4 regions of the Rhizobium sp. BK619 genome follow, and region 4 is predicted to be linked to each of the others. Evidence: predicted binding sites of a transcription regulator. Region 4 holds the regulator's gene; each other region holds the start of a gene.
The links. The regulator LexA, encoded in region 4, represses DNA repair genes until DNA is damaged. The targets are predictions, from matches to a motif close to TGTTCNNNNTGTGTTCNG.
Positions count from the first base shown of each region.

Region 1: a site for LexA is predicted at 4,200-4,217, ahead of FHX14_RS27565 (ATP-dependent helicase). Genes of this name have one in related genera too.
Region 2: a site for LexA is predicted at 3,399-3,416, ahead of FHX14_RS20245 (putative DNA modification/repair radical SAM protein). Genes of this name have one in related genera too.
Region 3: a site for LexA is predicted at 5,079-5,096, ahead of FHX14_RS19475 (UvrD-helicase domain-containing protein). Genes of this name have one in related genera too.

Region 1 is NZ_JACIBH010000016.1:51,661-59,058, forward strand. Features, by position in the region: gene FHX14_RS27555 (EAL domain-containing protein) at 1-903, shown strand, start outside; gene FHX14_RS27560 (enoyl-CoA hydratase/isomerase family protein) at 1,030-2,082, shown strand; gene FHX14_RS27565 (ATP-dependent helicase) at 2,093-4,153, opposite strand; gene FHX14_RS27570 (hypothetical protein) at 4,258-4,539, opposite strand; gene FHX14_RS27575 (BON domain-containing protein) at 4,714-4,974, shown strand; gene FHX14_RS27580 (hypothetical protein) at 5,033-5,293, shown strand; gene FHX14_RS27585 (DUF982 domain-containing protein) at 5,560-5,802, opposite strand; gene FHX14_RS27590 (hypothetical protein) at 6,061-6,453, shown strand; tRNA gene FHX14_RS27595 (tRNA-Thr) at 6,503-6,577, opposite strand; gene FHX14_RS27600 (hypothetical protein) at 6,734-6,928, shown strand; gene murA (UDP-N-acetylglucosamine 1-carboxyvinyltransferase) at 7,035-7,398, shown strand, end outside.
Region 2 is NZ_JACIBH010000010.1:189,507-196,904, reverse strand. Features, by position in the region: gene FHX14_RS20260 (dicarboxylate/amino acid:cation symporter) at 1-1,287, shown strand, start outside; gene FHX14_RS20255 (glycosyltransferase family 4 protein) at 1,605-2,663, opposite strand; gene greA (transcription elongation factor GreA) at 2,691-3,167, opposite strand; gene FHX14_RS20245 (putative DNA modification/repair radical SAM protein) at 3,422-4,654, shown strand; gene FHX14_RS20240 (UdgX family uracil-DNA binding protein) at 4,654-6,105, shown strand; gene carB (carbamoyl-phosphate synthase large subunit) at 6,169-7,398, opposite strand, start outside.
Region 3 is NZ_JACIBH010000010.1:32,156-39,553, reverse strand. Features, by position in the region: gene FHX14_RS19500 (hypothetical protein) at 1-144, shown strand, start outside; partial or broken gene FHX14_RS19495 (dihydrofolate reductase) at 166-300, opposite strand; gene pncA (bifunctional nicotinamidase/pyrazinamidase) at 389-1,015, opposite strand; gene FHX14_RS19485 (EF-hand domain-containing protein) at 1,264-1,767, opposite strand; gene FHX14_RS19480 (hypothetical protein) at 2,183-2,530, shown strand; gene FHX14_RS19475 (UvrD-helicase domain-containing protein) at 2,559-5,036, opposite strand; gene FHX14_RS19470 (VOC family protein) at 5,264-5,740, shown strand; gene FHX14_RS19465 (PrkA family serine protein kinase) at 6,148-7,398, shown strand, end outside.
Region 4 is NZ_JACIBH010000004.1:202,995-210,392, reverse strand. Features, by position in the region: gene FHX14_RS09080 (ComEC/Rec2 family competence protein) at 1-2,008, shown strand, start outside; gene lexA (transcriptional repressor LexA) at 1,989-2,708, opposite strand; gene FHX14_RS09070 (VOC family protein) at 2,905-3,801, shown strand; gene kdsA (3-deoxy-8-phosphooctulonate synthase) at 3,798-4,643, shown strand; gene eno (phosphopyruvate hydratase) at 4,784-6,058, shown strand; gene FHX14_RS09055 (septum formation initiator family protein) at 6,193-6,513, shown strand; gene pdhA (pyruvate dehydrogenase (acetyl-transferring) E1 component subunit alpha) at 6,659-7,398, shown strand, end outside.

The DNA of each region.
Region 1 (7,398 bases), on a different contig from region 4:
TACACCGCCGAGGATCTCTACGAGAAAGCCGATTTTGCCCTCTACCAGGTCAAGAGCAAGCGCAGCAGCGGCGTCGAATTCTTCTCGGCCGAGCACGAGAAGATCCTGACCCAGCGCCACCTGATCGAACTCGAGCTGCAGGCGAATGATTTTGCCAGCGAATTGAAACTCGAATATCAGCCGATCGTCGAATTGAAGAGCGGCCGCGTCGTCGGCTACGAGGCGCTTGCCCGCTGGGACAGCGCCCGCTTCGGCCGCATTAGCCCCGAAGCTTTCATTCCCGCGGCCGAGCGCACCGCCGTCATCGGCCGGATGACGCGCATCCTTTTTGCCAAGGCGCTCGAAGCGCTGGCAATCATTCCCCGCCACCTCAAGCTCTCCTTCAATCTCTCGGCGCGTGATATTTGCGACCATGAGACATCGATGGCGCTGCTAGGCATGATCACTCGCTCCGGCATCGATCCCCGGCGCATCGAATTCGAGATCACCGAGACCGCACTGCTTTCCGATTTCGACACCGCCGACAAGGTCATCGCAATGCTGCGCTCGGCCGGCATCTCCATCGCGCTCGACGATTTCGGCACCGGCTATTCGAGCCTCAGCCATATTCACCGTCTCGGCTTCGACAAGCTGAAGATCGACAAGGCCTTCGTGATGAATTTCGATCGCGACGCCCGTTGCATGAACATCACCCGCTCGGTCGCCAATCTCTGCCAGAATCTCGGCATCGCCTCCGTTGCCGAAGGCGTCGAAAGCGAAGGGATCGCCGAGGGATTGAAGGCGATGGGCGTTCGCCTGGCGCAGGGCTATCATTTCTCGCGGCCGCTGCCGCTGGAGCTTGCCATCGACTACGCCGCCCGCTGCGAAGCCGAAGCCATTGCCCGCAATTCGCTGTCGGCCTGAGCGATCGATCTCGCCTGCTGTAAATCGACTGGAGCGACGCTGCATCGTCGTCTATTCATGGTTACGAGCCTTTCCTGGGCAGATGCTTCAATCGGATCAGGAAGGCTCCAGCAGCGGAGGTAAACCATGCAGGACGGCGAAGTCATCATTGAACGGCGGGGCACTGCCGGCATCATCCGGCTCAACCGGCCGCGGGCGCTGAACAGCCTGACGCTGCCGATGGTCCGGGCGATCACCGAGGCCCTTGATGGCTTTGCCGCAGATGCCGAGGTGGCGAGTGTCGTGGTGGCGGGGGAGGGCGAACGCGGCTTCTGCGCCGGCGGCGACATCCGCGCCCTGCATGAAAGTGCGCGCGCCGGCGATGGCCTCGCAGGCGCCTTCTGGCGCGAAGAATTCCGCCTCAACCATCAGATCGCCGTCTACCCAAAACCCTATGTCGCGCTGATGGACGGCATCACCATGGGCGGCGGCGTCGGCCTGTCGTCGCATGGCCGCCACCGCATCGTCACTGAGCGCACCCGGCTTGCCATGCCCGAAACCGGCATCGGCTACGTCCCTGATGTCGGCGCCACCTGGTTGCTGCCGAAGGCACCTGGCGAGGCCGGAACATGGCTCGGCCTGACCGGGCTCGATATTGGTGCCGCCGACGCAATCCACGCAGGGCTTGCCGACCGTCAGATCGCGTCGTCGCGGCTCGGCGCGGTGATTGAGGCGCTGTCGGCCCTGCCGCGCGGCAGCTTGTCCAGCGATGTCGATGCCCTCTTGCAGGGGCTTGCTGAGCCTGCGGGAGAAAGCCGGCTCAGGCAGAATGCCGCGATGATCGATCGCGCCTTTCGTTTCGACAGTGTCGAGGAAATCCTGGCAGCGCTTGCCGGGGAGGAGGGCGACTTCGCCGCCGAGACCCACCGGGTGCTGTCGACCCGTTCGCCGACCAGCCTGAAGCTGGCTTTGGCGCTGCTCAGAGCCGGCCGCCGCAGCGCCTCGCTTGCGGAATGCCTTGGCCGTGAACTCGGCGCCTGCCTGCAGATGCTCGATAATCCCGATTTCTTCGAAGGCATCCGCGCCGCCGTCATCGACAAGGACCGCAATCCGAAATGGTCGCCGGCAAGTGTCGAGGCCGTGGAACCGGCAACGGTCGAGCGATTCCTGAAACCGGCCGAGCCGCCGCTATCACTCTGACTTCGTCTGATTATCGCCACATGCCGCGCATGCGGGCGCCGACATCGATGCGCACCTGCCGCGCCTGCGCTTGCGCCGCCGCCTCGGATTTCACCTGCGGCCAGCTGCAGGCTTCGAAGAATTGCAGCAGCGTTGCCGGAATGAAGCGGCTGCGCGAGGCATAGACGTGCCGGTCGCCCTGGGCATTCTGCCCATAGGTGAAGAAGCGCTGCGGCACCACAAGGTCGAGACCGTCGCGGGCGCGCGTCATCGCCACATAGAGCAGCCGGCGTTCCTCCTCGATTTCGGCGGTGGCGCCGACGGCGAGATCGCTCGGAATGCAGCCGTCGACGACGTTCAGCATGAAGACCCTTGTCCATTCCTGGCCCTTGGCGGAATGGATTGTGGAAAGAATGAGGTAATCCTCGTCAAGCAGCGGCACGCCGGCCTGGTCGCTGGTCGCATCCGGCGGATCGAGGGTGAGCTCGGTGAGGAAACGCTCGCGCGAGGCATAACCGCCGGCGATCTGCTCGAGCTGCAGCAGATCGGCCTGCCGCGTCGCCGCATCCTCATGCAGCCGCTCCAGATGCGGCGCGTACCATTGCCGCGCCAGCTCGATTTCCGCCGGCCAGCCGGCCTTGCCCGATTTCATCTCCTGCAGCATGGAAACGAAATCAGTCCAGTCCTCGCCGGAGCGCGGTGGCGCCGGCATGGCGGCCAGCGCCGTTATCGGGCTCGCATCCTCGGCCATCAGGTCGAGCGCCTTCTGCGCCGTCGACGGCCCGACGCCCGGCAGGATCTGCATCAGCCGGAAGCCTGCCACCCGGTCGCGCGGGTTCTGTGCGAAGCGCAGCGCCGCCAGCATGTCCTTGACATGGGCGCTGTCGAGAAATTTCAGCCCGCCGAACTTGACGAAAGGAATGTTGCGCCGGGTCAGCTCGACCTCCAGCGGTCCACTGTGATGCGAGGCGCGAAAGAGCACGGCCTGCTGCTTGAGTGTCAGGCCTTCCTCGCGGTTGTCGAGCACCATGTCGGCGACATAACGCGCCTGGTCGGCCTCGTCGCGCACCGTGACCAGGCGCGGCCGCTCGGCAGATTGCCGCTCGGTCCACAGGTTCTTGGTGAAGCGCTCCGAGGCGAGGTCGATCACGGCGTTGGCCGCGGCCAGGATCGGCTGCGTCGAGCGGTAGTTGCGGTCGAGCGTGACGATATTGGCGGCCGGGCTGAAGGCTGCGGGAAAATCGAGGATATTGCGCACCGTCGCCGCTCGGAAGGAATAGATCGACTGGGCATCGTCGCCGACGACAGTCAGCCCCTGGCCTTGGGGCTTCAGCGCCATCAGGATCGAGGCCTGCAGCCGGTTGGTGTCCTGATATTCGTCAACCAGCACATGGTCGAAGCGGCTGCCGATATCCTCGGCAATCACGCTTTCGCCGACCATCTGCGCCCAGTAGAGCAGCAGGTCGTCGTAATCGAGCACGTTCTGGCTCTGCTTCGCCTCGACATAACAGGCGAAAAGCTCGCGCAGCTGTTTTTCCCAGGTCGCGCACCAGGGAAAAGCGTCGCGCAGCACCTGATCGAGCGCCGTCTCGGAATTCACCGCTCGGGAATAGATCGCAAGGCAGGTGCCTTTGGCCGGAAACCGGCTTTCCGTTTTGGAGAAGCCGAGATCGTGCCGGATGAGGTTGATCAGGTCGGCGCTGTCTTCGCGGTCATGGATGGTGAAATCGGCGTCGAGGCCGATCTGCTGCGCATAATCGCGCAACAGCCGCGCGCCGATGCCGTGGAAGGTGCCGGACCAGTTCAGCGCATCGGCCATCACACCGGCATTCGCACCCAGCACATCGCGGCAGATGCGCTCGACGCGCCGCGCCATCTCGGCGGCGGCCCGGCGCGAGAAGGTCATCAGCAGGATGCGGCGCGGATCGGCGCCCTTGACGATCAGATGGGCAACCCGATGCGCCAGCGTATTGGTCTTGCCCGAACCGGCGCCGGCAATGACCAGCAGCGGCCCGGCAATATGGCTGCCGTCGGTGAGCGTGCCATGCTCGACGGCCATGCGCTGCTGGGGATTGAGCTTTTCGAGATACATCCAGCCGTCCGGTCGGGCTCCCGCAGAATCACTGGGGAAGATTAGATGTTCCTTGAATGTTCGCGATTTCAGCCGCTGTCAAGCATTGAGGTGCCCGGGGGGCTTCAATCGGGGAAATCCGGTCCCACCACACGCCGCACCAGCTTCAGACTGCGATCCGGCTGAAGAATATAAGTCTCTTCTACGCGCTGACCGGTCCCGTCGTAGAACTGGTGGTGGACCGCGCTGCCGACCGGCGACTTGGTCAGCTTCGTCCGCGGCTGGCCGCCATAGGTGATGCTGCCGGGAATAGGGTCCAGCGCCGGGCTATCGGCGGAGGAGCAGCCGGCGAGCAAGGCCACGGCAAACAATGCCCCGGGGAATAAGGCGGGCAGCAGCACTTTCATCGTCGTCATCCCTCTGTCGGCTCCAAGCCAGATATGGAAACCGCAGCGGCTTCCGCCAAGGGCAGGCCACACCGGGGCTTGCAGAAATCACGCTCGAATATCGCGCCGAACCGGTCGCAACGAAAGCCCTGCTGCGGCGTTAACTGAGATCAACCAACCTTAGGAGACACTGACGTGATCGGGTTTCCCGGCTTCACCGACCATGACGAATCCGGCCGGCAGGGCCACGGCGAGGCGGCGACGCGCGCTTCGGTCGAGAGCGCCCTTCACGCCGCCGCCGATCTCGACGCTGAGGAAATCATCGTCGACATGCTGGGCGCCTATGTCATCCTCGACGGTTTCGTGCACCGGCGCGGCGATGTCGAGCGGGCGGTCGCAATCGCCGAAAGCATCGTCGGCCAAGGTTATGTGCACAGTCGCCTGTTGCGGCGCTGAGGGAACCAAGTGCCCTTCCGCGGGTTGAAATGCCGGATCGAAACGCTGGAGACCCCTCATGCAGTCGCTTCCTCGCCTCTCGGCAATCACCATGATATCGGCCGGCGTCTTTGCCGGTTCCGCCTATGCCTCGCTGGAAACCGGCACGAATTATTCGGCGCTGCCGAAGGACCAGGTTGCCCTCAACGAATATACCGGCGCCGTCGCCTGCACGCCGGCAGAACCGCAGTATCTCCCCTCCTTCATCCGCGCGGGCGATGGCACGATCATCGGTGTCGGTTATATCGAGGTGGAAAGTGAGGGCGGCGCGGACTGCTGAAAACAGTCCTGCTCAAACGAGGCTCGCCTGCGTTCCCGCAGAGGTGACGAGCCTCTGACCATCATCATGATGGCTGCGTGTCTTTTATGAATAGACCTGTCCCGGGCACAACGCCCATTGCACCAAAACCCGCCACAAGTTCGATGCAGGGTTAAGTAAATTAAAGCGTTGCACCGTTCCGGCACGCTCCGTTTACGGAAATCGGCCGAAGGACGAGTTCAACGTGGCTGAGCGTGCTTCCGCGTCCTGTCGGACGCTTGGCCGCTCTAATGCAACTTCAGCTTCGCCTCTTCGGCCGCCGCCAGGAATTCAGCTCGCGCCTCTTCCACGCTCTTGCGCCCGTCAAGTGCTGCCCGGCAGGTGCTGCGCGCCTTGATATAACGCAGCCCGCGCGAGTTCGGCCAGAAATCCGCCAGGCATTTCAGCGCATCGAACGGCCCGCTGACCGTTCGCGCGTCGGCATCTTCGAAACCGACCTTGACCGGGCTGTCCCATTTTTCAGTTGCCATCAATGCTCCTCCACGATTGTCGACAGAAACAAAGGGTGCAGCGCCTCCCTATTCCTCCGTGGAGACGCCGCCATGATAGCATTCTAGCGTGATTTTCACGGCCAACAATGGTGAATCGATTGTTGCCGGTGAGGCGAAATGTCAGCGTGTGTGAGAGGGGTTCGCCGGCATGCAGGCCGGGATGTTTTTTTAGATAGTCGCAGATAAGTTGTATGGCGCTTGCGCGCTGCTACCGCTACCCAGCTGAGGGGCTCCGACATGGGTTTAGATCGAAAATTGATCCAGGCTGCTTTTCTCTGCGGGGGGCTGGCAATGCCGGCCTTTGCCGGCGGCGCAGAGATATCAGATGAAGACGCTTTGCTCGCGCGTATTTCTACTGAGATTATCCCTAGGATCCAACTGGAATACGTGCAGACCGCCATCGGCCAGTTTACGGCCGCGATGGATATCGCCGCCTTTCGCGCACGACTGATATTAGACGAGGCATTACAGCAATGGTACGTCGAAGGTATATATGATGGAGTTCCTACGAGGGTAACCGCTGACCTGCTTGAACGGTGGGCGTTGTCGCCATCCATGCCCTATTATCTCGAAGCAATCGACATTCCCGATTGCGCTCATGGCAGCGTGCTGCTTCCCAATTGTCGCTAGCCCTCGTCGAGCACGTGCGAGGAGATATCCGATATCTGAGAAAGAAAACTGGTGCTGCCGAGTGGGATTGAACCACCGACCTCACCCTTACCAAGGGTGTGCTCTACCACTGAGCTACGGCAGCAGGACCAGGACCCGTGCGAGCCGGGCGGCTCAAATCGCGGGAACGGGGCGGCTATTGCCACAGCTTGGCGGCAAGCGCAAGCAGCAAATTCCAACTTCGCGTGGATTGGGACGCAAGGGCCTTTTGGATCGGCGCGAATTCGGCTAATCCTGTCACATGAACGACAAGACCGAAACCGGCCAGCAGAGCCGCAAACAGGCGATCGAGGCCCAGGCGAAACTGCGCCGCGAGCGCGCCGCCGAAAAACTCAGAGAAAATCTTTCGAAACGCAAACAGCAGGTGCGCGCCCGCCGTTCGGGCCAAGCCGACGAAACAAATGGACTGCCTGCCGCAAAAATGGACGAATCGTAATGTTCCGTCCGCGGTCAATTGAAGCGTCGCGAAAAATCCCTTAAACACCCCACTCCCTATTCCAAGGCAGTATTTCAGGAAAGGCGGGCGCGGCCCGTAAGCGCACATGGATCGTATCAGAATCGTCGGCGGTAATGAGCTGAATGGCATCATTCCGATTTCCGGCGCCAAGAATGCCGCATTGCCGCTGATGATTGCCTCGCTTCTGACCAGCGATACGCTGACGCTCGAAAACGTCCCGCATCTGGCCGATGTCGAACTCTTGATGCGCATCCTCGGCAATCATGGCGTTGACGTTGCGGTCAACGGCCGCCGCGAGCGCCAGGAGGATTCCTATTCGCGCACGATCCATTTCACCTGCCGCACCATCGTCGATACCACCGCTTCCTATGAGCTGGTCTCGAAGATGCGCGCCTCTTTCTGGGTCATCGGCCCGCTCCTGGCGCGCGAAGGCCATTGCCGGGTGTCGC
Region 2 (7,398 bases), on a different contig from region 4:
CCCTTCTATTCCCATCTCTACGTTCAGGTTCTCGCCGCCATCGCCGCGGGTATCCTTCTCGGCCATTTCTATCCCGAGCTCGGCGCGCAGCTGAAGCCGCTCGGCGATGCCTTCATCAAGCTCGTCAAGATGATCATCGCTCCGGTGATCTTCCTGACGGTGGCGACCGGCATTGCCGGCATGAGCGACCTGAAGAAGGTCGGCCGCGTCGCCGGCAAGGCGATGCTGTACTTCCTGACCTTCTCGACCTTGGCGCTGGTCATTGGTATGATCGTCGCCAATGTCGTCCAGCCCGGCGCGGGCATGAATATCGATCCGGCGTCGCTCGATCCCACCGCCGTCGCCACCTACGCCTCGAAGGCGCATGAGCAGAGCATCGTCGGCTTCCTGACCAATATCATTCCGACGACGATCGTCGGCGCCTTTGCCGATGGCGACATTCTGCAGGTACTGTTCTTCTCGGTGCTCTTCGGCATCGCGCTTGCCATGGTCGGCGAAAAGGGTGAGCAGGTCGTCAATTTCCTCAACGCCCTGACGGCTCCGGTCTTCAAGCTCGTCGCCATCCTGATGAAGGCTGCCCCGATCGGCGCTTTCGGCGCCATGGCCTTCACCATCGGCAAGTACGGCATCGGATCGATCGCCAATCTCGCCATGCTGATCGGCACTTTCTACCTCACCTCGCTGCTCTTCGTTCTCGTGGTTCTCGGCGCCGTCGCCCGCTATAACGGCTTCTCGATCCTGGCGCTGCTGCGCTACATCAAGGAAGAGCTGCTGCTGGTTCTCGGCACCTCGTCGTCGGAGGCGGCACTTCCGGGCCTGATGAACAAGATGGAAAAGGCCGGTTGCAAGCGCTCGGTCGTCGGCCTCGTCATCCCGACAGGCTATTCCTTCAATCTCGACGGCACCAACATCTACATGACGCTGGCAGCGCTGTTCATTGCCCAGGCAACCGGCATCAACCTCTCCTGGGGTGACCAGATCCTGCTGCTCCTGGTCGCGATGCTGAGCTCGAAGGGTGCCGCCGGCATCACCGGCGCTGGCTTCATCACCCTTGCCGCCACGCTCTCCGTCGTGCCCTCCGTGCCGGTCGCCGGCATGGCGCTCATCCTCGGCATCGACCGCTTCATGTCGGAATGCCGGGCGCTGACCAACCTCGTCGGCAATGCCGTGGCGACGATCGTCGTGGCACGCTGGGAAAACGAACTGGATACCGCGCAGCTCGCCAGAGCCTTGGGCGGCCAGGCCGAGGAAGGCGCTCCGGCTGCCGGACTTCAGCCGGCGGAATAATCAGCGATTGTTGGCAATCTTTGCAGCGGCCCGTTATCCGACGGGCCGTTTGCCTGTTGGTAAACTTCGTTCTCTACTCGTCGTTTTCTGCCGTTTCCCGCTGGTCGCGAAACGCGCAGGAGCTCAATATCCACGCGACATTTCGGCCTAGGAGATCGGTGAGGGCTGCCCCTCATCCGGCTGCCGCCACCTTCTCCCCGCCTGCGGGGCGAAGGAGACAAGCCGCGACCTTCGGTCTCTCACCAACGCCTCGTGGGGCACGTCCCCTCTCCCCGTCAGAACGGGGAGAGGGTTAGGGTGAGGGGCAGTTTTTGCCTTTAGCCGCGGTTGTCGCCGAGAAGGCTGGTGTAAACAGCGCCGATGGCGTTTGCTTCCTTCTCCAGCGCAAAATTCGCTCTGACATGGCGCAGCGCATTCTCGCCATGCGCGATCGCCAGACCGGGATCGGCGATATAGGGGGCGATGGCCCGTGTCAGCGCTTCACTGTTGCCGGCAGCCACCACCGAGCCGGTCTCACCTTCGGCGATGAGTTCGGCATAGGCCCCGGCGTCGGATGCCACCACCGCCGTTCGAGACGCCATGGCTTCGAGCGGGGTCAGGCCGAAGCCCTCGTTGCGGGAGGGGGCGACATAAAGCGTCAGGCGGCGATACCAGACCTTGATATCGGGCACTTCGCCGAGAAAGAGGATGCGTTCGCTGAGGCCGGCGGCGGCGACATCCGCCTTGAGCTTGTCTGCGAAGGCGGTGTGCTCGGCCGTCACCCGGCCGGAAACAACAGCCGTCCATTCCGGGTGCTGCGGCAGGAGTTCGATCATTGCCCGGACGAAAAGATCGGTGCCCTTCTGATGGCGCACGCGGCCGAAACAGCCGACCAGATGGCGGCCGGGCAGGCCGGTGGCGGCAATGCCGTCTTCTGCCGTTTCCGGCGGATGGAACAGCGAAAGGTCGACGCCGTGCTGGATGACCGTGTGCGGCACTTCGAGGAACGAGCCGGAGCGGTCGCTGGTCGCGATCACCGCGTCCATGCGGCGGATCAGCCATTTTGTATAGGCGGTATGGCGGCGCTGCGCGGCCGAAGTGAAGAGCAGCTTCAGCGGCATGCGCAGGAGATAGCGAAGCAGGATGCCGACGGCCATCTCGTTGTTGCGGCGGGCGTGCCAGACACGCCGCCGCCGGCGCGCCGGCGGGCGCCAGAGGCCAAGGAGCTGCGACCATCTCAGCTTCGCCAAGCCTTCCGGCAGGCCGGGGCCGAGCGTTGCGATCCTCATGCCGAGCCGGATCTGGCAGGGGATGAGCTGGACGATGGTCGACGTGACGCCGGAGAGCCGGCGCTTGAAATTGGGCGCGATGATCTCGACGTCACGCATATCAGGCAAGGGAGGGGTCTCGTCTGTGGCGGGCGATCAGCCCCAGGAAACCTGGAGGATTTCGTAGGCCTTGGAGCCGCCAGGCGCATTGACCTCGATGGAATCGCCGACTTCCTTGCCGATCAGCGCGCGGGCGATCGGTGAGGAGATGGAGATGCGGCCGGCTTTGACATCGGCTTCCTGGTCGCCGACGATCTGGTAGGTCTTTTCTTCCTCGGTGTCCTCGTCCACGAGCTTCACCTTGGCGCCGAATTTGATCTTGTCGCCGGACATCTTCGTCAGGTCGATGACCTCGGCGCGCGCCGTCAGGTCTTCCAACTCGCTGATGCGGCCTTCATTGTGGCTCTGGGCTTCCTTGGCGGCGTGATATTCGGCGTTTTCGGAAAGGTCGCCATGGGCACGGGCTTCGGCGATCGCCTCGATGATTCGAGGGCGCTCCTCCTGCTGACGCCAGCGCAGTTCTTCCTGCAGCTTGACGAAACCACCCGGTGTCATTGGTACCTTTTCAACCATTTTTCTGTCCTTCACGCCTTGTATCCACGCAGTAGGCGCGAACACAAAAGAAAACAGGTCCCGAAGGGGAGCTTCGGAACCGTGCCACAATCCTAGTTAAGTGCTTATAGCAGATCGCCAAGGCCGATTTCCAGAAAATTCGCATAGAGGAAAAAGCGAGCCACTGCCACGGCGGGTCATCAGGCGCAATAACGCGGTTAAGCCAGGATCGCCGCGATTGACTTTGTCCGTAAGAACATATAGTGAACATACTAATGAAGAAGTCGCTAACAGAACGCTTGGCTATCCTTTCTGATGCTGCCAAATATGATGCTTCCTGCGCCTCCAGCGGCACGGTGAAACGCGATTCGGCGGCAAGCGGCGGGCTCGGCTCGACCGAGGGGTCCGGCATCTGTCATGCCTATGCCCCGGATGGGCGATGCATTTCGCTTCTGAAAATACTGCTGACCAATTTCTGCATCTACGACTGCGCCTATTGCATCAATCGCTCGTCGAGCAATGTCGAACGGGCGCGCTTCACGCCCGAGGAAGTGATCTGGCTGACGCTGGAATTCTACCGCCGCAACTATATTGAAGGCCTGTTCCTTTCCTCAGGCATTATACGCTCGTCCGACTACACGATGGAAGAGATGGTCCGCATCGTACGCGAACTGCGCGTGACGCATAATTTTCGCGGTTATATCCATCTGAAATCGATCCCGGAGGCGTCGCCGCGCCTGATCGAGGAGGCAGGGCTTTTTGCCGACAGGCTGTCGCTCAATATCGAGTTGCCGACGGATAACGGCATCAGCCGCTTTGCGCCGGAAAAGAAGCCCGCCAATATCCGCCGATCGATGGGCGATCTGAGGCTGAAGATCGAGGCCGCCGGCGAGCCGACGCTGCGCACGAAGAAGCGTCAGCGCTTCGTGCCGGCCGGCCAGAGCACGCAGATGATCGTCGGTGCCGACGGCGCGAATGATGCGACGATCCTTGCGACCAGCGGCCGGCTTTACAGCAGCTACGGCCTGAAGCGTGTCTATTATTCCGCCTTCAGCCCGATCCCGGATTCATCGAAAAACCTGCCGCTGATCAAGCCGCCGCTGATGCGCGAACACCGGCTCTATCAGGCAGACTGGCTCTATCGGTTCTATGGGTTCGGCATCGACGAAATTACTGCCAGCCAGACCGGCGGCATGCTCGACCTCAACCTCGACCCGAAGCTTGCCTGGGCGCTGGCGAACCGGGCCGAATTTCCCGTCGATATCAACAAGGCCGAACGTGAACGCCTACTGCGCGTTCCCGGTCTCGGCACGAAGACGGTCAAATCAATCGTTTCGGCTCGACGCTTTCGCCGGCTGCGGCTCGACGATCTGTCGCGGCTCGGCATCTCGATCAAGAAGGTTCAGTCCTTCATCTCGGCGGAAGGCTGGTCGCCGCGCCGGCTGATCGACCGCCCGGACCTTCGCGCCATGTTCGAGCCGAAACCTGAACAATTGTCGCTGCTATGATGCGCCGGGTCGTTCTTGCAGGACGGGGCGATCTCGCCGAATGGCGCGACGCCGCGCGCGCCTTCGCGGCCGCCGGCATTTTGCCTGAGGAGATCGACTGGCGGGAAAAAAGCGCAGAGGCGGATCTTGCCTTTCAACGCGACGCCATGCCGCCGGCGCCGGTGACACGCAAGCCGATGACGGTGCCGCCCGCCTTTATCGAGCTTGCCGAGACGGTTCTCTGCCACTCCGACCCGGCGCGCTTCTCCTTGCTTTACCGCCTGCTCTGGCGGCTGCAGCTGGACCGGCAACTGCTCGAAGTGGCCTCCGACGAGGATGTCGTGCGGGCTCGCCTGATGGCAAAAAATGTCCGGCGCGACGCCCACAAGATGACGGCTTTCGTCCGTTTCAAAGAGGTTGGTGCGGCAGCGGCGGGCCGTCGAAAATTCATCGCCTGGTTCGAGCCGGACCATCATATCGTCAGGCGCACGGCGCCATTTTTCCAACGGCGCTTCACCGATATGGACTGGCTGATCGCCACGCCCAAGGGGTCGGCGGCCTGGGACGGTGCGCGGCTGACGCTCAGCGACGCGCCCTGCGAGAAGCCCAATCTCACCGATGCCACCGATGATCTCTGGCGCACCTACTATGTCAGCATCTTCAACCCGGCGCGGCTGAAGCTGAAGGCGATGCAGGCGGAAATGCCGAAAAAATACTGGAAGAACCTGCCGGAAGCCGATCTTATCCCCGGGCTGATCGCCTCCGCCGAGAGCCAGGTGCGGGCCATGGCCGCGCGCGAGGCAACGCAATCGCTGCCCTTTCACGACCGGCTTCAGGAGGCTGCCCGCAACCTTCCCATAGAACCCGAAGCGCCGGCCGGCACGCTCGAAGCGCTGAGCGCCGAAGCTGGCGCCTGCACCCGCTGTCCGCTTCATGCCAAGGCGACACAGACCGTCTTCGGGGAGGGGCCGCGCGATGCGGAGGTGATGTTCGTCGGCGAGCAGCCGGGCGATCAGGAGGATATCGCCGGGCGCCCCTTCGTCGGCCCGGCCGGCAAGCTGCTCGACCAGGTGATCGCGGATGTCGGCATCGACCGCTCGGCGCTCTATGTCACCAATGCAGTCAAGCACTTCAAATATGAGCCGCGCGGCAAACGCCGTATCCATCAGAAGCCGAATATGGGCGAGGTGAAGCATTGCCGCTGGTGGCTGGATCTGGAACTGGCGCTCGTCAAGCCGAAGCTGATCGTCGCGATGGGGGCGACCGCGCTTGCGGCGCTGACAGACGTAAAGGAGCGTCTGCAGGACGTCAGGGGAAAGGCGATGGCGATCGAAGGAGGACGCACGCTCTTCGTGACGGTGCATCCCTCCTATCTGCTGCGCATTCCCGACGAGCGGCTGAAAGCGGAGGAGATGGTGCGATTTCGCAACGATATGCTGGAGATTCAGCGGCTTATGGCGTCCGCCGGATAAAGTGATTCCGGTGAAGCGGCGCCACCGCTCACCGAGCGATGGCGCCGCTGGAATTGCTCTATCTCAGGCGAAGTAGCTCTGCAGCGGCCGCACTTCAAGATTGCCCGCCTTCAGCGCCTTGATCGCCTGGGCCGCGGCTTCGGCGCCTGCCATGGTGGTGTAATAAGGCACCTTCTGCATCAGCGTCGCGCGGCGCAGCGACTTCGAGTCCGAGATCGCCTTGTTGCCGTCGGTGGTGTTGATGACCAGCTGGACCTGACGGTTGCGGATGGCGTCCTCGATATGCGGACGGCCTTCCAGCACCTTGTTGATCTTGGTGGCGGTGATGCCGTTTTCGCCGAGGAAGCGGGCCGTGCCGCCGGTCGCCAGCACCTTGAAGCCCTGTTCGACGAGGATGCGGATCGCCGGCAGCACGCGCGGCTTGTCCTCGTCGCGCACCGAGACGAACACCGTTCCGTCACGCGGCAGCTCGACGCCGGCGCCGAGCTGCGACTTGGCGAAGGCCAGCGCAAAATCGGTGTCGAGGCCGATGACTTCGCCGGTCGAGCGCATTTCCGGGCCGAGCAGCGTGTCGACGCCGGGGAAGCGGGCGAAGGGGAAGACCGCTTCCTTGACGGCGATATGCGTGAGCTTGCGCGGATCGGGCTTTTCGCCATAGGCGGCGAAGGTCGCGTCGAGTTTTTCGCCGGCCATGACGCGGGCGGCGATCTTGGCGATCGGTGCGCCGATGGTCTTGGCGACGAAGGGTACGGTGCGCGAGGCGCGTGGATTGACTTCGAGAACGTAGACGGTGCCATCCTTGATTGCGAACTGGACATTCATCAGGCCGCCGACATTGAGCGCCTTGGCCATCGCCTTTGCCTGGCGCTCGAGTTCGTCGAGCAGTTCGACGGGTAGCGAGCGCGGCGGCAGCGAGCAGGCGCTATCGCCGGAATGGATGCCGGCTTCCTCGATATGCTCCATGATGCCGGCGACATAGACGTCGGTTCCATCGCAGAGGCAGTCGACGTCGACTTCGATGGCGTGGCTGAGGTAGCTGTCGAAGAGCAGCGGGTTCTTGCCGAGCAGAGTGTTGATCTGGCCGGTCTTGTCGTTGGGATAACGCTGCTTGATGTCTTCGGGCACCAGTTCCGGAACCGTGTCGAGCAGGTATGTCTGCAGCTGGCCTTCCGAATGCAGGATCTGCATGGCGCGGCCGCCGAGCACGTAGGACGGGCGCACGACCAGCGGGAAGCCGATTTCGGCGGCGACCAGGCGGGCCTGCTCGACCGAGTAGGCGATGCCGTTGTTCGG
Region 3 (7,398 bases), on a different contig from region 4:
GTCTCCCTGCGTGAAAGCTATGTTTGGCAATTGTCCCTGACGCCGGAGGATATGTCGGCTTTCCAGAGTGCGACAGAGCTCGTCAAACGCTTCGGCCCGACTGCCGGGAGCGACGAGAGCTACGACGTCTATGTCGTGAAGTAAGACGCCGGACGGCCGTCTTCCTCAACTCTCCCGCTTCATCCGCTCCCGGCGTGCGATTTCGGCCTGCGAGGGCTCCGACATGGCGAAGCTTCCGGGTTTGACCTCGCCGGCGCGTTCGTAGACGCTCATGATGACGCCCGTGGTCGATACAAAGTTGGCGGCGGCTTGCAACAACGACATGCGTAAAGACGAGGAGTTGAAGTGCGAAGCGAATCTGAAACATCTCGACGCGCTTTAGCTTGATTTAGCCGTCCAGGACTTCGGCGCTGTCGATAATCCCGACGCCATGGGCGCGCATCTCGTCGATGGCGGCGGCGACGCCTTCGGGGTTGATGCCGCGGCTTGCATCCTCGATGAAGCGGACGCGGACGCCGGGGATCATTTCCAGCGCGTCTAGCGCGGAGAACTTGACGCAATAGTCGGTCGCCAGCCCGCAGACGTCGAGATCGGTGACACTCTGGCCCTCGAGGAATTCGGCAAGGCCGGTCGAGGCATCGCGGTCATTGTCGCGGAAGGCGGAATAGCTGTCGATGTCGGGATCCTCGCCCTTCTGCTGGATCAGGTCGATCTCTTCGGATTTCAGCGCGGGATGCAGTTCGGCATCGAGCGTGCCCTGAATGCAGTGATCGGGCCACATCATCTGCGGCTTGCCCGACAGTTCGCCCATCTCGAAGGGCGCCGCACCCGGATGGGCGGAGGCGAAACTGCCATGGCCCGGCGGGTGCCAATCCTGGGAGGCGACGATCAGATCGTATTTGCCGCTGTCGATCAGGCTGTTTGCGATAGGAACCACTTTATCGCCATCCGGGACCGGCAGATTGCCGCCCGGGCAGAAGCCATTCTGAATGTCGACGAGCAGCAGCACTTTCATCAAGGCTAATCCCTTCGCTTATTCCAGTGTCAGACGCCAAGCATATTGAACGCATCAACTAGTGGATTTCCAGGCGCCGCCGCGCAAGTGTTAAATCTGGTGCTAGCGGTAGTAAGTGGCTGAAAAAGAATACGCTAATGCAATCACCGGGAGAGTTGGCGACGACTCTCGTGTCGAAATGGAAGGGAAGGCGGAAGACGCTTTTGCGTCTGCGGATCGAGGCTCCCCCGGCGGAGCCTCATGCCGAACTATGCCGGTGTCACGCCTTCGGCTGCGGAATCACTTGCCGCGGGGGATGCGCCGTAGGTATTGCGATGGGCTTGGAGGGCCGTCTGCATGTCACTCAGCACTTTGGTGAGCGGCGGATCGCTCTCGCCTGAGGTGCTGATCTTGTTCGGATCGGCGGCGAGGAATTCGGCCTCGGTCAATTTGCCGTCGCCATTGGTATCCATCGCGGCAAAGACGCCCTTGGAGGTGTCGTCGCTCTGATCGCTGCCGTCGCTCTGATCGTCGCTGCCGTCGGTCTTCTGCAGGGACAGCATCAGGGACAGGATGTCGGCGGTGATCTTCTTGACGATATCGGCACTGCTGTCGTCGCTATCGGCGGTGGTCGCAGCCGCGCCGGATGATGAAGACTGCGATGCGGCGGCGAGTTCGTCCGCCGAAACGACGCCGTCGCCATTCTTGTCGAGGCTGGAAAGCGGAGACTGGTACTGGGATAGTGTGCTGCCGAGAGATGAAACACTGGTCACTTGAACCTCCTTCGAAAAGTTCGTCGTGAAGCCCGCCTTTCATGGACGGGCAGGTTCCGGGCTAAGCTGATTTGCGCAAAGCGTCAAAGCGACGTTTTGACACGTTAACTTTTCGGTTACCAAATATCCTATTGGAATTATTGCATTTTCATAGTCGAAGGATTCGCTCGAACGGCGTCCTGCACCGATGATATCATGAGATCGTGCCGGCGCGGCTTGCGGAACGGGCGTTGAGCGCTGCGCCCAATCTCGCCACGACGGCTTTTCGTTCGCGTTCCGGAGCGCGATGCTGGAACAGGCGTTCGTGATGTCGCCCGAAAACCGCTCACACTTTTCGGCATCATGCTCTGGGCCGATCTTGCTCCCGGCTGCGATTTCTGCCTTTCTTGCTCAGACGCAAGCCGGAAGCGAAACCATGTCCGACGCAGAGCCGAACGAGAAGATCGATGCGACGTTCCGCAACGGATCGCTGACGGCGACCGGGATCATCCTCGGTTTCTCGCTCAATTTCATCAGCCTCTGGGTTTCCAATCCCAATGACTGGAGCCGCATCGATCTGCTGCCGATGTCGTTCCTGATGGTCGGCATCGCCATTCAGGTGAAGGTGTTTGCCGATCTCTTGGCGCGGGACTCGCTGCTTGCCGTCAAATACGACCGGTCGCGCCGGCTCTTCCTGATCGGATTGTCGATCGTCGCCGTCGGGATGGGGATCGCCCTGATGAACGATATCCTCGGGCTCGGCAGCATGCGGATGCTCGGGTAAAGGGTCTCGCGTCGCGCCGAGGTGATTATCACACGCGCTCGACGAACCCGTCCAGCACCCGCTTCTGCCCGGCCCGGTCGAACTCGATCGTCAGCTTGTTGCCTTCGATGCCGGTGATGTTGCCGTTGCCGAATTTCAGATGGAACACGCGGTCGCCGAGGGTGAAGCGTGAAGGCTCCGACGAGGTGGATTTTGCCACCAGTTCGCCTTCGATCGTCCGTCCCTTCGGGCCGCTTTCGCCATAGCCGATGCGTTCGACGGCGTGGCCGGAGCGGGAACCCCAATTGTCGCGCGTGGCATCGGTCTTGTTGGCCTGGGCACGTTTCCAGCCGGGGGTGGAATAGGAATTGGCAAAAGGCTCGGCCTTGTCGAAGCGGGACTGGCCGTAGCCGCCGCGGCCGTAGCCACCATAGCTCTGCTCCATTTCGGCGACCTCGACATGGGTTTCCGGCAGCTCGTCGAGGAAACGCGAGGGCAGGGTCGATTGCCATAGCCCATGGATGCGGCGGTTGGAGACGAACCAGATGTGGCAGCGGTGCTTGGCGCGGGTGATGCCGACATAGGCGAGCCGACGTTCCTCCTCCAGGCCGGCGCGGCCGCTTTCATCGAGCGAGCGCTGATGCGGAAAGAGGCCTTCCTCCCAGCCGGGCAGGAAGACGGTGTCGAACTCCAGGCCCTTGGCCGAATGCAGCGTCATGATCGAGACGGCATCGAGGTTCTCGTTGGTCTCGGCATCCATGACGAGAGAGACGTGTTCGAGAAAGCCACGCATCGACTCGAAGCTCTCCATCGAGCGGATCAGTTCCTTGAGGTTCTCAAGGCGGCCGGGCGCTTCGGCGCTCTTGTCGTTCTTCCACATATCGGTATAGCCGGACTCTTCGAGGATCTGCTCGGCAAGTTCGGTATGCGATGTGTTTTCAAGCAGTTCCTGCCATCGGCGGAAAGATTGAATCACATCGAAGAGGGCTTTTCGCGCCTTCGGCTTCAACTCGTCCGTTTCGATGATGTCGGCGGCTGCCGCCAGCATCGGGATATCGCGGGCTCGCGCGTAGTCATGCAGCGCGCGCACCGTCGTGTCGCCCAGGCCGCGCTTCGGCGTGTTGATGATGCGCTCGAAGGCGAGGTCGTCGGAGGCTTGAGCGACCAGGCGGAAATAGGCCATGGCATCGCGGATTTCCAGGCGCTCGTAGAAGCGCGGGCCGCCGATGACGCGGTAGTTGAGGCCAAGGGTGACGAAGCGGTCTTCGAATTCGCGCATCTGGAAGGAGGCGCGCACGAGGATCGCCATGTCGTTGAGCAGATGCTTGCCGCGCTGAAGCTGCTCGATCTCCTCGCCGATGGCGCGGGCTTCTTCCTCCGAATCCCAGGAGGCGTGCACCTGCACCTTGACGTCTTCAGGATCGGAGCGGTCGGTGAACAGCGTCTTGCCAAGCCGCCCTTCATTATGGGCGATCAGATGGGCGGCGGCTCCAAGGATATGTTCGGTCGAGCGGTAGTTACGCTCGAGCTTGATGACCTTGGCGCCAGGGAAATCCTTTTCGAAGCGCAGGATGTTGTCGACCTCGGCGCCGCGCCAGCCATAGATCGACTGGTCGTCGTCGCCGACGCAGCAGACGTTCTGCGGCTCGCCCTTGGCGCGCTGGGCGAGGAGCCGGAGCCACATATATTGAGCGGTGTTGGTGTCCTGGTACTCGTCGACGAGGATATAGCGGAAGCGGCCGTGATATTCCTTCAGGAGATCGGGGTTCTTGCGGAAGATCGCGATCGGATGCATCAGCAGGTCGCCGAAATCGCAGGCGTTCAGCGTCGTCAGGCGCGCCTGATAGGCGAAATAGAGATCGCGGCCGCGGCCGTTGGCGAAGGCGCGGGCGTCGCCCTCGGGGATATCGGCCGGACCGAGCCCCTTGTTTTTCCAGGTGTCGATCATGCCGGCGAACTGCTTGGCCGGCCAGCGCTTGTCGTCGAGACCTTCGGCCTGGATCAGCTGCTTGATCAGGCGGACGACGTCGTCGGTGTCGAGAATGGTGAAATCGGAGCGCAGGCCGACGAGTTCGCCGTGGCGGCGCAGAAGTTTGACGCCGATCGAGTGGAAGGTGCCGAGCCAGGGCATGCCTTCGACGGCGCCGCCGACCAGCAGCGCGATGCGCTCCTTCATCTCGCGGGCCGCCTTGTTGGTGAAGGTGACGGCTAGGATCTGCGAAGGGAAGGCGCGGCCGGTATTGAGGATATGGGCAATGCGGGTTGTCAGCACGCGCGTCTTGCCGGTGCCGGCGCCTGCAAGCACGAGGACTGGGCCTTCCAGGGTTTCGACGGCTTCCGTCTGCTCGGGGTTCAGCCCGGCGAGATAATCCGGCCGGCTGCCGCCGTCGCGGGCGGCCATGGCGCGGGCGGCAATGCCGCCGGTGGCGGGCGCCCTTCCGGCGGGTGCGGCAGGCGGCTGCGGCTTGCGCGCCATCTCGCCCGGCTCTTCGTCGAAGAAGGGAATATCGTCGAAACTATTGCTCATGGCGCGTAATGTAGTGATTCGGGAAGGAAAGACCAGAAAAGATGTTCTGCTTTCATTCCCAAGCCGCCGCTATCCCAAGGGGTTTGCGCATGGCGGCAAGTCTCCTGGACACACGGCGGCGACACGACGGAAAAAATCAGCCGCGCTCTGTCGGAACCCGCGCCGGCGGGGCGTCCTTGGATCATCGGACAGTGGTCCGGGTCAACCGTCAACAAGGAGGCTGTATCATGGCGAAGGTCGTTTCAAATCTCTGGTTCGCGGAGGAAGCACGCGAAGCCGTCGAATTCTATGTGTCCGTCATCCCGGATTCCAGGATCGGCCGCACCACCATCCTTCCGGCGGAAACGCCGAGGGGGCCTCCCGGCAGCGTCGAGCTGATCGAGTTCACGCTTGGCGATCAGGCCTTCCTGGCGATGAAGGCCGGCCCGCTCGATAGCTTCAACCATTCCTTCTCGATCGCGATCCTGTTGGAAAGCCAGGCCGAGATCGATCGGGTCTGGGAAGCGTTCCTCGCCAACGGCGGCACGCCGGAGGCCTGCGGCTGGCTGAAAGACCGTTGGGGCCTTTCCTGGCAGATCGTGCCGCGCATGCTTTCCGAGATGATCGCCGACGATGATCGCGCGCGGGCCAAACGCGTGACCGAGGTAATGCTTGGTATGGTCAAGATCGATGTCGCCGCGCTGGAGAAGGCATTCAACGGCTGAATTGCGCCGGCGGCGAATCATTCGAACGATTGGCTCACGGCCGGCATGCGGCCGTTTCCACCATCTCCGGCGTCGATCGGCACATGCTGTCCAGCGTCGACTCTGCGCAGATTTTGCTGCCAATCGTCGATTTTTCCGGAACTCGAATCACGGGCGACATTGCACACCCTTTTCATCTTTCTGTCACGTCGCGAAATGTGCTGATACCGCACGGGTGCTTTTTTCAACTATAATGAGAAACAGTTTCGTAGAGTAAAAATAACCGGTGCATGCACGTTTTTGTGCGTTGCAAGAAACAGCCGGTGAGCGTCGAATATACCTACGAAATTATTGATTCTTAGGAACGTCGTAGCCATCTCGATGGTTATACGACTTTGAGCCTGCGGCATAACCTTACTGGAGGGCCCATGCTGAACGAATCCGTATTCGATGCGTTTACGCGCAGTTACGAAGCGCGCCGCGAAACCGATATGTCGGTGGCCGAGTATCTCGATCTCTGCAAAAAAGACCCGATCGCCTATGCCAACGCGACCGAGCGCCTGCTCGCCGCCATCGGCGAACCGCAGATGGTCGACACTGCGAGAGATGCGCGGCTCGGCCGAATCTTCATGAACAGGACCATCCGGATCTATCCGGCTTTTGCCGGCTTCCACGGCATGGAAGAGACGATCGAACGTATCGTTTCCTTCTTCCGGCACGCGGCGCAAGGGCTCGAGGAGCGCAAGCAGATCCTCTACCTGCTGGGCCCGGTCGGCGGCGGCAAGTCGTCCCTGGCGGAACGGCTGAAGCTGCTGATGGAGGTTCATCCGATCTACGTGCTGAAGGCGGGCGACGAAATCAGCCCTGTTTTCGAAAGCCCGCTCAACCTCTTCGATCCGGAGACGATGGGGGCGCTGCTCCAGGAGCAATACGGCATCCCGCTGCGGCGCCTAAACGGGCTGATGAGCCCGTGGTGCCTGAAGCGGCTCGACGACTTCGGCGGCGACATTTCCCGCTTCCGCGTGGTCAGAATTCAGCCTTCGCGGTTGCGCCAGATCGCCATCGCCAAGACCGAGCCCGGAGACGAGAACAATCAAGATATCTCGTCGCTGGTCGGCAAGGTGGACATCCGCAAGCTGGAAACCTACTCCCAGAACGATCCCGATGCTTACAGCTATTCGGGCGGGCTCAACCGCGCCAACCAAGGCGTGCTTGAATTCGTCGAAATGTTCAAGGCACCGATCAAGATGCTGCATCCGCTGCTGACGGCGACGCAGGAGGGGAACTATATCGGCTCCGAGAATATCGGCGCCATCCCCTTCTCGGGTATCGTCCTTGCCCATTCGAACGAAGCGGAATGGCAGACCTTCAAGGCCAACAAGAATAACGAGGCCTTCATCGACCGCATCTGCGTGATCAAGGTGCCCTATTGCCTTCGGGTGATGGAAGAGCAGAAGATCTACGAGAAACTGATCGAAGGATCGGAACTAGCGGATACCCCGTGCGCTCCGGCAACGCTCGAAATGCTGGCCCGTTTTTCGGTGCTGTCTCGCCTGCGCAAGCACGAGAACTCGACGTTCTTCTCGAAGATGCGCACCTATGACGGCGAGAGCCTGAAGGAAACCGATCCGCGCGCCCGCAGCGTTCAGGAATACCGGGATGCGGCCGGCATCGACGAG
Region 4 (7,398 bases):
GACCGTGATGCTCGATTCATCCGTGACGACGACGGTGACCGGCCGTGTCGAACGGCGGGAAGGTGATGGCCGTGGGCGCTGGCGCTACATCCTTTCCGTCACCGGGACGGAGAAGCCGGAGCTGAAGCGGTGGCCGGGACGCATCACCGCGATCGTCCGCGGCGCCGATACACCTTTCGAGATCGGCGACATCATCACCGGCAGGGCGCGGCTGACGCCGCCGGCGGGCCCAGCGCTGCCCGAGCTCAACGATTTCTCCTTCAGTGCCTACTTCGACGGCATCGGCGCAAACGGCTTCTTCTATGGCGCGCCGGAGAAAGCCGATCTGCAGGCAGGCCCGCAGCCGGCAAGATCGACATCGGAAGCAATGCTCGAATGGCTTTACCAACTGCGCAGCCGCATCGGCGACCGCATTCGGTCGATCCTGCCCGGCGATACCGGCGCTTTTGCCGCTGCACTGGTGACCGACGAGCGGCGCGCCATCTCGAATGCGACGACGGAAGCGCTGCGCCAGTCCGGTCTTGCTCATATTGTTGCGATCTCCGGCCTCAACATGGCGCTGTCGGCCGGCATCTTCTTCGTCGGCTTCCGGATGCTGCTCAGCCTCTTTCCGGGCGTTGCCCAGGCTTATCCGACCAAGAAGATCGCCGCAGCAGGCGCGCTCATCGCCGTCACCGCTTACTACCTGATCTCCGGCTTCGGGGTCTCGGCTGAACGCGCCTTTATCATGATGGCCATCATGCTGATCGCCGTCTTCTTCGATCGGCCGTCGATCAGCCTGCGCAATGTCGTTCTCTCGGCCCTTGTCATCATTGCCATTTCGCCCTCCGAAGTCCTGGGTCCGAGCTTCCAGATGTCCTTTGCCGCGACATTGGCATTGGTATCGGGTTATCAGCTGTGGAAAGACCGGCGCATCCGCGAAAACGCCTGGCTGAAGTTGCCGGTCTTCCGGCCGGTCGTTGCGGTCGCCGGTTTCTTCGGCGGCGTCTTCCTGACCTCGCTGATCGGCGGCTTCTCCACGGCGCTGTTTTCGATCGAGCATTTTCATCGCCTGACCGCTTACGGCCTGCCGGCAAACCTCGCGACGATGCCGATCATCTCCTTCATCGTCATGCCGGCCGGGCTGCTGGCGATGTTGCTCATGCCGTTCGGTCTGGACGCTCCGCTCTGGAAGGTGGTCGGCTTCGGGCTCGATCTGGTGATCGCAGTCGCCAAGACGGTGTCCGGCTGGGGCGGCGATATCGGCGTCGGCCGCTTGCCCGCCTGGTATTTCGCCGTCGCCGTGGCAGGCTTCCTGCTGCTGACGTTGCTGCGTACCCGGCTTCGCCATGCCGGCACATCGATCCTCGCCGTCTCGACGCTTCTGGTGCTGATTCTGCCGGTTCCGCGGCCGCCGGATCTGGTGATTTCGGAGGACGGCGGTCTGGTCGCGCTCGTCGAGACCGCGGCAATGGCTTCCAATCGTGAAAACCCGCCGGATTTCATCTTCGACCAGTGGCAAAGAGCGCTGGTCCTGCCGACCCATCACCCGCCGAAGATGCTGGATGGCCCCGCTATCCCACCGGAGGGAGAAGACCGCCGCGTCAGGCTTTCCCGCGAGCAGCAGAATGAAGCAAGGACAGCAATGCGGGCGGCTGCCGCGGGCGGAGAAACAAACCGCTTTTCCTGCGTCAAGAAGGCCTGGTGCACATCGAGGCTTGGCAATGGCCGTGTGGTAACCATCATCGACAATGCCGCTTATCTCGGTCCGGCCTGCGATTCGGCCGATATCGTCGTGACGCCGGTCCGTCTGCGTTTCAACAGCTGCCGCTCAGGCGCGACGCTCTTCACCGGTGAGACGCTGCGCAGGACCGGTTCCGTCGAGTTGCGTTTCGCGGATGCCGGCCTGGAGGTCGCAACCGCATTCGAAACGCTGTCGCGGCCGTGGATGCGCCAGCGCGCCTATGACTGGCGCAGCAACAGTTTTACCGAATCCGGCCTGTCCGGTGTCAGTGATAGCGGCGAATGAGGCCGACGAGTTTGCCCTGCACCTTGACGCGGTCCGGCCCGAAGATCCGGGTCTCGTAAGCCGGGTTGGCCGCTTCAAGTGCGATCGAGGCGCCCTTGCGGCGGAAGCGCTTCAGTGTCGCTTCCTCGTCATCGACGAGGGCAACGACGATGTCGCCGGGGCTTGCGGTGCTGCCGTTGCGGATGATCACCGTGTCGCCATCGAAGATGCCGGCGTCGATCATCGAATCGCCTTTGACCTCCAGCGCATAATGTTCACCGGAGCCAAGCATGTCGGCGGGAACAACGATGTCATGGGTGTTGTTCTGGATCGCCGAGATCGGAACGCCGGCAGCGATTCGGCCCATGACCGGCACCGAGACCGAGTTGCCGTTGTCGGCGACGGGTTTTGCAGGCGCGGGGGCAGCAGCCGGCTGGGGCTTGCCAAGGCTGCCCTCGATGACGCTTGGCGAAAAGCCGCGCCGGGGCTGGATGCTGGGGCTATAGGCTTCGGGAAGCTTGATGACCTCGAGCGCCCTGGCGCGGTTCGGTAGGCGGCGAATGAATCCGCGTTCCTCGAGCGCCGTAATCAGGCGATGAATGCCGGATTTCGAGGCCAGATCCAGGGCATCCTTCATCTCGTCGAAAGAAGGCGGAACGCCGGATTCCTTCATGCGCTCATGAATGAAAAGGAGAAGCTCCTGTTGTTTGCGCGTGAGCATCGGCGTGTGACCCCTGATTGAAACAAATCCAGAACAGACACTATATGTTCCATATGTGTTCCGCAAGGTGCTAAATTTCCGTAAAACTTGCCGCCAACTCGTTGAGATTTTTATTTTCATTCGCCGGATTGGCACACATGTCTTGCAATGGGGGTGGCGCTGTCGCACATCTCTTGTCGTTTGAGGGAGGGATATGATGAACGAGCGTTCCGCCAAACCGCACCCGCTGGATCATGTGGTGCTGCCCGTCGTCAATATCGATCTGGCTCGCGAGCGGCTCGGCAAGCTCGGCTTCACCGTTGCCGCCGATGCCCGCCATCCCTTCGGCACGGAGAATGCCTGCGTCTTCTTTGCCGACAAGACCTATCTGGAGCCGCTTGGTATCGCCAGCGTCGAAGAGAGCGAGGCGTCGGCGCGGCAAGGCAATGTCTTCACTGCCCGCAACCGAGCCTTCCGCTTCCGTTGCGGCGAGGAGGGGCTTTCCGCGGTGGCCTTTGCCACCAGCGATGCCGGCCGCGATCATCGCCACTTCGCCGGCAGCGGATCGAGCGCCGGCGAGATGCTGCAGTTCAGCCGACCGATGAAAATGCCTGATGGTTTCGAGACCATTGCCGGCTTCAAGCTGGCCTTTGCCGCTGAGTTGCGCGCGCCGGATTTCTTCCTCTTCAGCGTCGAGCGCATCAATCCGCTGCCGTCCGACCGCCGCGCGCTGGAGACGCATGCCAATGGCGTAACAGGCATTGCCGAGATTGCGCTTTGCGCGCCGGAACCCGCCGCATTCGCGGCCTTCGTCGGCCTTGCCGCTGCGCAGTCGGCCGTCGAAAAAACCGGTTTCGGCGTCAATATCGCCGCGCCGAACGCGAAAATCAGCCTGATGACCCCGGAGGGGCTGGAGGCCTATTTCGAGATCGCCGTCTCATCCGCCGACCGCGGCCTGCGCGGCCGGGCTATCCTCTTCACTGTCGCCGATCTTGCCGTGACAGAAGCGCATTTGGCTGCTAACGGAGTGACCTACACGCGCAAGAACAATCGCATTCTGGTGAAGCCGGCGCCCGGGCAGGGCACGCTCTTCGCCTTCGAGGAAACACGATGAGCACTGATACGAATTCTGAAGTCAGGATCGGCGAGGGCGCAGGCCAGGTCACCTTCTCCAATACCGGCCGCCTGTCGCTGATTGCCGGCCCGTGCCAGATGGAGAGCCGCGACCACGCTTTCATGGTTGCCGGGACGCTCAAAGAGCTCTGCGCCAAGCTCGGCATCGGCCTCGTCTACAAAAGTTCGTTCGACAAGGCGAACCGCACCTCGCTGTCGGCCGAGCGCGGCATCGGGCTTGAAAAGGGCATGCAGGTCTTTGCCGATCTCAAGAAGGAATTCGGCTTTCCGGTCCTGACCGACGTTCACACCGCCGAGCAATGCGCCGAAGTGGCAAAGGTGGTCGATGTCCTGCAGATTCCGGCCTTCCTCTGCCGTCAGACCGACCTTCTGATCGCCGCCGCCGAGACCGGCCGTGCCGTCAATGTCAAGAAGGGCCAGTTCCTCGCCCCCTGGGACATGAGGAACGTACTGAAGAAGCTCAACGCCAGCGGCAATCCGAACGTGCTGCTCTGCGAACGCGGCGCCTCCTTCGGCTATAATACGTTGGTTTCCGACATGCGCTCGCTGCCAATCATGGCGTCGATGGGCGCCCCCGTCGTTTTCGATGCGACCCATTCCGTGGCGCAGCCGGGCGGGCAGGGCGATTCCTCCGGGGGGCAGCGGGAATTCGTGGAAACGCTGGCGCGCGCAGCGGTAGCGACCGGTATTGCCGGCGTCTTCGTCGAAACCCACCAGGACCCGGACAATGCACCGTCCGACGGCCCGAACATGGTCTATCTCAAGGACATGCCGCGGCTGCTGGAAAAGCTGCTGGCCTTCGATGCCGTCGCCAAGGGCTGACAGTCAAAAGCCTGACATGTTCGTGCTATAGCGACGATCAGACATGCAGATCGAAGGTGTGCAATGCGCCATTGTAATTTGCACGCCTTCGATTATGACAGGCTTCGAACGATTGATCACCCACCGAGCAGGAAGAACCCATGACTGCAATCACCGATATCATCGCCCGCGAGATTCTCGATAGCCGTGGCAACCCCACCGTCGAAGTCGATGTCTATCTCGAAGACGGCAGCATGGGCCGCGCGGCCGTTCCCTCGGGCGCTTCGACGGGCGCGCATGAGGCGGTCGAGCTGCGCGACGGCGGCAAGCGCTACCTCGGCAAGGGCGTGCAGAAGGCGGTCGATGCGGCCAATACCGAGATCTTCGACGCGATCGGCGGCATCGATGCCGAAAACCAGATCCAGATCGACAACATCATGATCGAGCTCGACGGCACGCCGAACAAGTCGCGCCTCGGCGCCAACGCCATTCTCGGCGTGTCGCTGGCCGTCGCCAAGGCTGCCGCCCAGGCCTCCGGCCTGCCGCTCTACCGTTACGTCGGCGGCGCGTCCGCGTGCCTGCTTCCGGTGCCGATGATGAACATCATCAACGGCGGCGCCCATGCCGACAATCCAATCGATTTCCAGGAATTCATGATCCTGCCGGTCGGCGCCGACACGATCGCTGAAGCCGTGCGCATGGGTTCGGAAGTCTTCCATACCTTGCGCAAGGAACTCGCCGCCCAGGGTCACAACACCAATGTCGGCGACGAAGGTGGTTTTGCTCCGGGTCTGAAGAGCGCGCCTGAAGCCCTCGACTTCATCATGAAGTCGATCGAAAAGGCCGGCTACAAGCCGGGCGACGACATGTGCCTCGGCCTCGATTGCGCCTCGACTGAGTTCTTCAAGGACGGCAAATATGTTCTCGAAGGCGAAGGCCGCACGCTCGAATCGGGCGCCATGGCCGAATATCTGGCCGAGCTCGCGGCCAAGTACCCGATCATCTCGATCGAGGATGGCATGGCCGAGGACGACTGGGATGGCTGGAAGACGCTGACCGACCTGACCGGCAAGAAGACCCAGCTCGTCGGCGACGATCTCTTCGTCACCAACTCCGCCCGTCTTCGCGACGGCATCCGCATGGGCGTCGCCAACTCGATCCTCGTCAAGGTCAACCAGATCGGCTCGCTGACGGAAACGCTCGACGCCGTCAACACGGCGCACAAGGCAGCCTATACCGCCGTCATGTCGCACCGCTCCGGCGAAACCGAAGATTCGACCATCGCCGACCTCGCGGTCGCTACCAACTGCGGCCAGATCAAGACCGGCTCGCTGTCGCGTTCCGACCGTCTCGCCAAGTACAACCAGCTGATCCGCATCGAGGAAGGCCTCGGCCCTCAGGCTCAGTATGCCGGCCGCTCGATCATCCGCGGCTGATCGAATCTGCTTTCGACCACGTAACCCGCGCCTCCCGGCGCGGGTTTTTTGTTGCCCGTATTTACGGTCAACGAACGGTTAATCTCTGAGCGTTATGCTGAATGAATTGGTAATGCGTTCAAGAGCATGCGTGTATGTGGACAAAGCATCATAAGAAGAGAAAGATCGGCCGTTTCGTCATTCCGGCCATGACGGTCGCCTTCCTTTCCTACTTCGGTTATCATTGCATTCACGGCGATTACGGACTGCGCGCAACGGAAACGTTCGAGCATCAGCGTGTCGCGCGTGAGAAAGAGCTTGCGATCTTGAAGGCAAAGCGCGAACATCTGGAAAATCAGGTCGCGCTGCTGAGTGATGGCTCGCTCGACAAGGATATGCTGGACGAAAAAGCGCGCTATCAGCTCAATATGTCGCGCGCGGACGAGATCGTCATATTCAACCATTACTCCAATTAACCGGAATTCGGTTAATTGGAATTTTCGTTGTATTTCCAATAATTTAGCACCGAATACGAGCCATGCAATTATGGCATTGCTGTGGTCTTATTTCTTCCCTATGGTACGCGCCACCGAGAAACGACAAACCCATAGGGAGGGTTGAATGGCGCCGCGAAAGACCGCGACCGTTTCCAGCCGCAAAACTGCAGCGAAACCGGCAGCCAAGGCATCGAATGGAGGCCCGGTAGCCGACTTCGATCGCGATGAGGAGCTCAAGGCCTATCGCGAGATGCTGCTGATCCGCCGCTTCGAGGAGAAGGCCGGCCAGCTTTACGGCATGGGCTTCATCGGCGGCTTTTGCCACCTTTACATCGGTCAGGAAGCTGTCGTCGTCGGCATGCAGATGGCGCAGAAGGAAGGTGACCAGGTCATCACCGCCTATCGCGATCACGGCCACATGCTGGCAACCGGCATGGAAGCGCGCGGCGTCATGGCGGAGTTGACCGGCCGCCGCAGCGGCTATTCCCACGGGAAGGGCGGCTCGATGCACATGTTCTCGAAAGAGAAGCATTTCTACGGCGGCCACGGCATCGTCGGCGCCCAGGTTTCGCTCGGAACCGGTCTTGCCTTTGCCAATCATTACCGCGGCAACGGCAATGTCTCGATCGCCTATTTCGGCGACGGTGCCGCCAACCAGGGCCAGGTCTACGAGAGCTTCAACATGGCAGCCCTCTGGAAGCTGCCGATTGTCTATATCGTCGAGAACAACCGCTACGCCATGGGCACGTCGACGGCGCGCGCCACCGCCCAGTCGAATTACTCGCTGCGTGGATCCGGCTTTGGTATCCCCGGCATTCAGGTCGATGGCATGGACGTTCGCGCCGTCAAGGCGGCGGCCGACGA